Ensifer sp. PDNC004: one gene and its partner. The protein of the gene in region 1 interacts with the protein of each later gene in a pairwise test. Links are inferred from orthologs where the notes say so. Each region holds a gene or a part of one and is shown on either strand. Other genes may lie near its edges.

What was found.
Region 2: the proteins of dnaA (region 1) and JVX98_RS16310 interact in binary tests that used the Escherichia coli proteins (3 or more experiments, as listed by UniProt). The link is inferred for Ensifer sp. PDNC004 from one-to-one orthologs.

The regions. Positions count from the first base shown.
Region 1 is NZ_CP070353.1:2,537,642-2,540,845, reverse strand. Bases 150-3,036 are described here. They hold dnaA (chromosomal replication initiator protein DnaA), read left to right. Parts: upstream 150-813; coding sequence 814-2,259; downstream 2,260-3,036. Other genes in these bases: gcvA (transcriptional regulator GcvA), read right to left, coding at 2,311-3,036. Outside these bases: more of gcvA, read right to left, coding at 3,037-3,204. UniProt on the Escherichia coli protein: Plays an essential in the initiation and regulation of chromosomal replication. Binds in an ATP-dependent fashion to the origin of replication (oriC) to initiate formation of the DNA replication initiation complex once per cell cycle.
Region 2 is NZ_CP070353.1:1,656,911-1,660,131, forward strand. The notes cover bases 249-3,152. They hold JVX98_RS16310 (replicative DNA helicase), read left to right. Parts: upstream 249-901; coding sequence 902-2,404; downstream 2,405-3,152. Other genes in these bases: JVX98_RS16305 (MarR family winged helix-turn-helix transcriptional regulator), read right to left, coding at 249-569; JVX98_RS16315 (AzlD family protein), read right to left, coding at 2,628-2,927; JVX98_RS16320 (AzlC family ABC transporter permease), read right to left, coding at 2,924-3,152. In the rest of the region: JVX98_RS16300 (MFS transporter), read right to left, coding at 1-120; more of JVX98_RS16305, read right to left, coding at 126-248; more of JVX98_RS16320, read right to left, coding at 3,153-3,221. UniProt on the Escherichia coli protein: The main replicative DNA helicase, it participates in initiation and elongation during chromosome replication. Travels ahead of the DNA replisome, separating dsDNA into templates for DNA synthesis.

The DNA of each region.
Region 1 (3,204 bases):
CAACGGCCGGCGCTTAAGGTTGCGTAAAAATCGCGATTGATCTTGCCCATCGATCCTGCCTAAATGCCCTCCACAGGGGACACGGACCACATCTGTAAAAGGAAGCAAAAGAGGCCATTTCGAAGAAATGGTTTCGATGTTTCTGTCCTTTGTATCAGGGCGGCTCCGCGTCGTTCAATCAGACAAGTCGAAGGTGAAAAACCGGATGGTTCAGACCACTCCGGACGAGAAACTTTCGTCCTGTGATTGTGAGGCGGCCATCTGCAGCACCGTGCGTCCGGTCGGACGCCTGAAGGTCGCTGCGGCGCTTTGACGGCTGCCTATCCTGCCCTTTGATCGGCTACGACAAAGGAAACATGCAGGCGGTCTCGATGGAGGGTGCAAGCGGCGCCCGACGCGAGGCCAAGGTCCAACGCGCGGCTCATCGCTTCGTACGAGGGTGCGAGGAGCTGTTGACGAGGAGGAGGATCCGGTACGGCGCGGGAGCGCGTCGAAGGGATTGTTGACAAGAGGCGCGAGGGGACATCCTCCGGCCCGAAGGGCAGGTGGGTGCGCGTAGCGCGCAGCGAGGCGGGAGATGAGGAGCCCGGCGTCGTCTGCGACTGTGACGTTCGGCGTAAGCGGCATGGCCCATACGGGCGCCGCGGGCGGCGGACATAAGAGATGAGGCCGGCAGCGATGACGGCATCTGAACATGAATTGGAAGGCGGCAAAATGCAGATGAATTTGGTGACGGCGGGCGCACTTCAGAAAGAAGGAGACGCATTTCAAGCCGGAAGCAATCTATCTCAGGCGGCGGGGGAAAAAACCGACATGAGGCACGACGCACTGTTCGAGCGGGTAAGTGCGCGTCTCAAAGCTCAAGTCGGTCCGGATGTCTTTGCAAGCTGGTTTGGGCGTCTGAAGCTCCATTCCGTATCCAAGAGCGTTGTGCGCCTTTCGGTGCCGACCACGTTCCTGAAGTCCTGGATCAACAACCGTTATCTTGACCTCATCACCTCGATCTTCCAGCAGGAAGACGGCGAGATCATGAAGATCGAGATCCTGGTGCGCACGGCAACCCGTGGCGCCCGTCCGACCACCCAGGAAGAAGCGCTGCCGCAGGCGGTAGAAGCAGCTCCGGCTCAGCCCGCGCGCCGTCCGGCCGCAGCCCAGCCGGTGGCAACCGTTGCCGCGGCGACTGTCGCAAGCATGCAGAGGCCGACCCAGGCGCCGCTCTTCGGCTCGCCGCTCGACCAGCGCTACAATTTCGAAAACTTCGTCGAGGGTTCCTCGAACCGCGTGGCGCTTGCCGCCGCCCGGACGATTGCGGAAGCCGGCGCCGGTGCGGTGCGGTTCAACCCGCTCTTCATCCATTCGAGCGTCGGTCTCGGCAAGACGCACCTTCTGCAGGCGATCGCCATCCAGGCGCTGCAGAGCGCGCGTGCGCCGCGCGTCGTCTACCTGACGGCCGAATACTTCATGTGGCGTTTCGCCACCGCGATCCGCGACAACGACGCGCTGTCCTTGAAGGAGTCGCTGCGCAACATCGATCTCCTGATCATCGACGACATGCAGTTCCTTCAGGGCAAGTCGATCCAGCATGAGTTTTGCCACCTGCTGAACATGCTGCTCGATTCCGCCAAGCAGGTCGTCGTCGCAGCCGACCGCGCACCGTGGGAATTGGAATCGCTCGACAGCCGCGTTCGTTCGCGTCTCCAGGGCGGCGTCGCCATCGAGATGGACGGCCCGGACTACGACATGCGCCTGGAAATGCTGAAGCGCCGCCTGGACACGGCCCGTCAGGACGACGGTTCGCTCGACATTCCCGGCGAAATCCTGAGCCACGTGGCACGCAACGTGACCGCCAGCGGCCGCGAACTGGAAGGTGCCTTCAACCAGCTCCTGTTCCGCCGCTCCTTCGAGCCGCAGCTCTCGCTTGAGCGCGTCGATGAATTGCTCGGCCACCTCGTCAACGCCGGCGAACCCCGCCGCGTGCGCATCGAGGACATCCAGCGCGTCGTCGCCAAGCACTACAACGTCTCGCGCCAGGAGCTCGTCTCCAACCGCCGCACCCGTGTCATCGTCAAGCCGCGCCAGATCGCGATGTATCTGTCGAAGACGCTGACGCCGCGCTCCTTCCCGGAGATCGGCCGTCGCTTCGGCGGACGCGACCACACGACCGTGCTGCATGCCGTGCGCAAGATCGAGGAGCTGATTTCGGGCGACACCAAGCTCAGCCATGAGATCGAACTGCTGAAGCGCCTGATCAACGAATAGCCGAGGCGCATTGCCGCAAAAAAAGCCCGGGTTCGCCCGGGCTCTTTTGTTTTATCGGACCGCTTTCAGTGCCGGCCGCGGCGGACGCTTGGTCGCCGCTTTCCTCACACCCTGCTCGGCTCGTGCCTGTTCGATGATCCAGGCGCGAAAGGCCGTGACCGGCGGGCGGTCGAGCGCGGCCGGCGGGTAGACGAGATGGTAGGCAAGCCCGGTCATCACGCCCTCAGGGAAGGGGGCTTCCAGCACACCCTCCGCAAGCTCGCGCGTGACCAGCGACAGGCGCACCAGTGCAACGCCGTCGCCGGCCTTGGCCGCCTCGATGGCGCCGTTGCTGTTGACGAAGACTGGCCCTCGTCCTGCGTCCACCCCGTCGGCGCCCGCCGCATCCAGCCACAGCCTCCAATCCTGACGGTGCACGTCGTGCAGGAGCACATGCGCGGCAAGGTCGCCCGGCGTGTCGAGTGGGTTCCTGGCGCGTAGTGCCGGGTGAAGGACCGGCACCGGGTCGTCATCGATCAATCGTTCGCTCACAAGACCGTCATAGCGGCCAAGCCCATGACGGATGGCGATGTCGACCCCATCGCTGTTGAAGTCGGTCAGCCGATTGGTGGTGCTGATGCGCACGTCGATGCCGGGCACCTGCAACTCGAAGGCGCCGATGCGCGGGACCAGCCATTGGGCGGCAAAAGTGGGCGTGCAGCTCACCGTCAGCACCGGCGCGCGCTTGCGCGCCGTCAGTTCCTCGGTCGCTTCGCGCATCATCCGGAACGCGCGCCTGAGCGTCGCGAAATAGGTGCTGCCGTCCTCCGTCAGCACCAACTGTCTCGGCCGGCGCTCAAACAGCGTCACGCCAAGCGTCTGCTCTAGTTCGCGCACCTGCAGGCTGACCGCGCCAGGCGTCACGTTGAGTTCCTGTGCGGCCTTCGTCACGCTCGAATGGCGCGC
Region 2 (3,221 bases), 880 kb from region 1 along the record:
CGGTTCTGGTTCCGGCGCAATCGCGGTTTCCCCGCGTTGATCCTCGTCGATGGTCTCCGCAGCCTCAAGCTCGATGGCGAGGCGGTTGTCGTTTGCGGCGGCCGTCGCGCCTGCACCCATTGCCCTCACTCCCGCGCCAGCGACTGGACATTGTCGGCGATCGCCCGGATCACCCGCTTCGTCACCACAAGCTCGGCTGCGTCGATGCCTTGCAGCACTTCGGCGCGGATCTCGTCGGCAAGCCTGAGGATCTCGTCGGCAACCGTTCGGCCGAGTTCGGTCATATGGATCTGCTTGGCGCGGCGGTCGGAGACCTCAACCCGCCGCTCGATGAAGCCCTGCTTCTCCATGCCGTCGAGCAGGCGCACTAGGGTCGGGGTCTCGATGTCGAGCTCGTCGGCGAGCTCCCGCTGGTTGAGGCCGTCCTTCTTCGTCAGGGCAAAGAGCGCGCGGGCGCGCGACAACGTCAGCCCCCTCTCCTTCACGCGCGCATCGAACACGGCGCGCAGCTTGCGATTGACCAGCGACAAGGCATCGAACAGTTCGCGGTTCACGGTCGGCTGATACATTGGTATCTTTTCCATATTACTAGCATGCTAATTATATTGCCTCTATCTAATCCAAATGCGGTGGATTTTCAAGATGCGGATTTGAGGCAGAGGAGGACGGCGCTACACTTCGGCTTGTCGGGGAGGTTCGGGTGATTCGCGGCGTCAACGACCAAATTTGTGACGACGGCATAATCCGCACATTTGCGAACCCCCGCCTGTGGATCAGTCGAACAACGGGAACAGCGCCGGATGCGGTGACGTCGCTCTGCGACTGTGTCCCTCGTGCACTTGACCCGGCCCGCGCTTAGACGCAAACCGGTGCCACACCAGACAGAGGCAGAGATAATCGAATGAACGAAGCGTCGCGAAAGCTATCCCCTATCGGCAAGGATCAGGCGGACCAGCACTACCGCGAGGCCCCGAACAACCTCGAGGCCGAGCAGGCGCTGCTTGGCGCGATCCTCGTCAACAACGACGCCTACTACCGCGTCTCGGACTTCCTGAAGCCCGTGCATCTGCACGAGCCGCTGCACCGCAAGATCTACGAAGTCGCCGGCGACATCATCCGCATGGGCAAGATGGCGAACCCGGTCACCATCAAGACCTTCCTCAAGGCCGACGAGAAGGTGGGCGACGTCACCGTCGCGACCTATCTTGCGCGCCTTGCCGGCGCCGCCGTCTCGATCATCAACGCCGAAGACTATGGCCGGGCGATCTATGACCTGGCGCTGCGCCGTTCGCTGATCACCATCGGCGAGGACATGGTCAACATTGCCTATGACGCGCCGCTCGACATGCCGCCGCAGGGCCAGATCGAAGATGCCGAGCGCCGTCTGTTCGAACTGGCAGAGACCGGCCGCTACGACGGCGGCTTCCAGTCGTTCAACGATGCCGTGGCGCTCGCCATCGACATGGCCGGCCAGGCCTTCGAGCGCGACGGCAGCCTTTCGGGCATTTCAACCGGCATCCTGTCGCTTGATGGCCGGATGGGCGGCCTGCAGCGTTCCGACTTGATCGTGCTTGCCGGACGTCCGGGCATGGGCAAGACCTCGCTTGCCACCAACATCGCCTACAACATTGCTGCGGCCTACGAGCCGGAAGTCCAGGCGGACGGCTCGTTCAAGGCGAAGAACGGCGGCGTCGTCGGCTTCTACTCGCTCGAAATGTCGTCCGAACAGCTCGCCACCCGTATCATCTCCGAGCAGACCGAAGTCTCCTCGTCGAAGATCCGCCGCGGTGACATCTCCGAGGCCGATTTCGAAAAGCTCGTCGCCTGCTCGCAGATGATGCAGAAGGTGCCGCTCTATATCGACCAGACCGGTGGCATCTCGATCGCCCAGCTTTCCGCCCGTGCCCGGCGCCTGAAGCGTCAGCGCGGCCTCGACTGCCTGGTGGTGGACTACATCCAGCTCATGACCGGCTCGGGCAAATCCAGCGACAACCGCGTGCAGGAAATCACCCAGATCACCACCGGCCTCAAGGCGCTCGGCAAGGAGCTGAATGTTCCGATCATCGCGCTCTCGCAGCTCTCCCGTGGCGTCGAAAGCCGGGAAGACAAGCGGCCGCAGCTCTCCGACCTTCGTGAATCGGGCTCGATCGAGCAGGACGCCGACGTCGTGCTCTTCGTGTTCCGTGAGGAATACTACGTGAAGAACCTGGAGCCGCGCGACGAGTTCGATCCGAAGTACGAAGAGTGGAAGATGAAGATGGAGCAGGTGAAGGGCACGGCCGACGTGATCATCGCCAAGCAGCGTCACGGACCGACCGGTACCGTGAAGCTCGCCTTCCAGTCGGAATTCACGCGCTTCACCGATCTCGCCGACCCATCCTTCACCCAGTACGAGGAACACTAGACTGCTTCATTGTTTCTTTGCAACGGTGAAGCGCTCCATCACTTTGAACGAACGCAATTCCGGACGGAAAACCGTTTCACACGTTTCCAGGGATTGCTCAGAGTTCCGTTGGGGGCGGCCGGAGCGGGCTGTGAAAAATGTTTGCGGTTTCCCAGCCCGCTCTCAATTTCAAAAGGCATGTGCCTTTCTCTCCGAAGCGCGCCTCGCACTCCGGCACAAACTCTCAGAACACGAGGCGCAGCAGCGCCACCGAGACGACACCGACGGCGACCGACACCAGGAGCGGCAGTCGCATGGCGGCGACCGCCGTCGCGGCGGCGGCGATCGTTTCCGCCGGACCGGTCACGAAGGCCGTCGGCGCGATGACCGCCATCAGGACGGCCGGCGGGATCGCCTCCAGCGCGCGCTTCTGGTTTTCCCCGATCGTCACATAGCGGATCAGCACGAGGCCGCCGATGCGGGTCGCGATCGTCGCAACCGCCATGGCAAGAATTGCGAGCAGCGTGTTGAGGTCGACGGTCATGCATGGGCCTCCTTGCGAGCGCCGGAGAGAAGCGCCACCACGACGCCGGCCGCAGCCCCGGCAGCGATGTACCAGACGCCCGGCAGCAATTGGTGCGTAATGACCGCCGCGAGCGCGCTTGCAGCCAGAACGGCCCCGGTCTCGCGCCCCTTCCAGAAGCCCATGACCAGCACGATGAAGACGGCGGGGAACGCAAAATCGAGGCCCGTGACCTTCGGATCGCCCAGGAAGGCCCCGAGCAAGGCGCCTGCCAGGCTCGTCAGCACCCAGACGCAGTAGAACGGCACCGCAAGT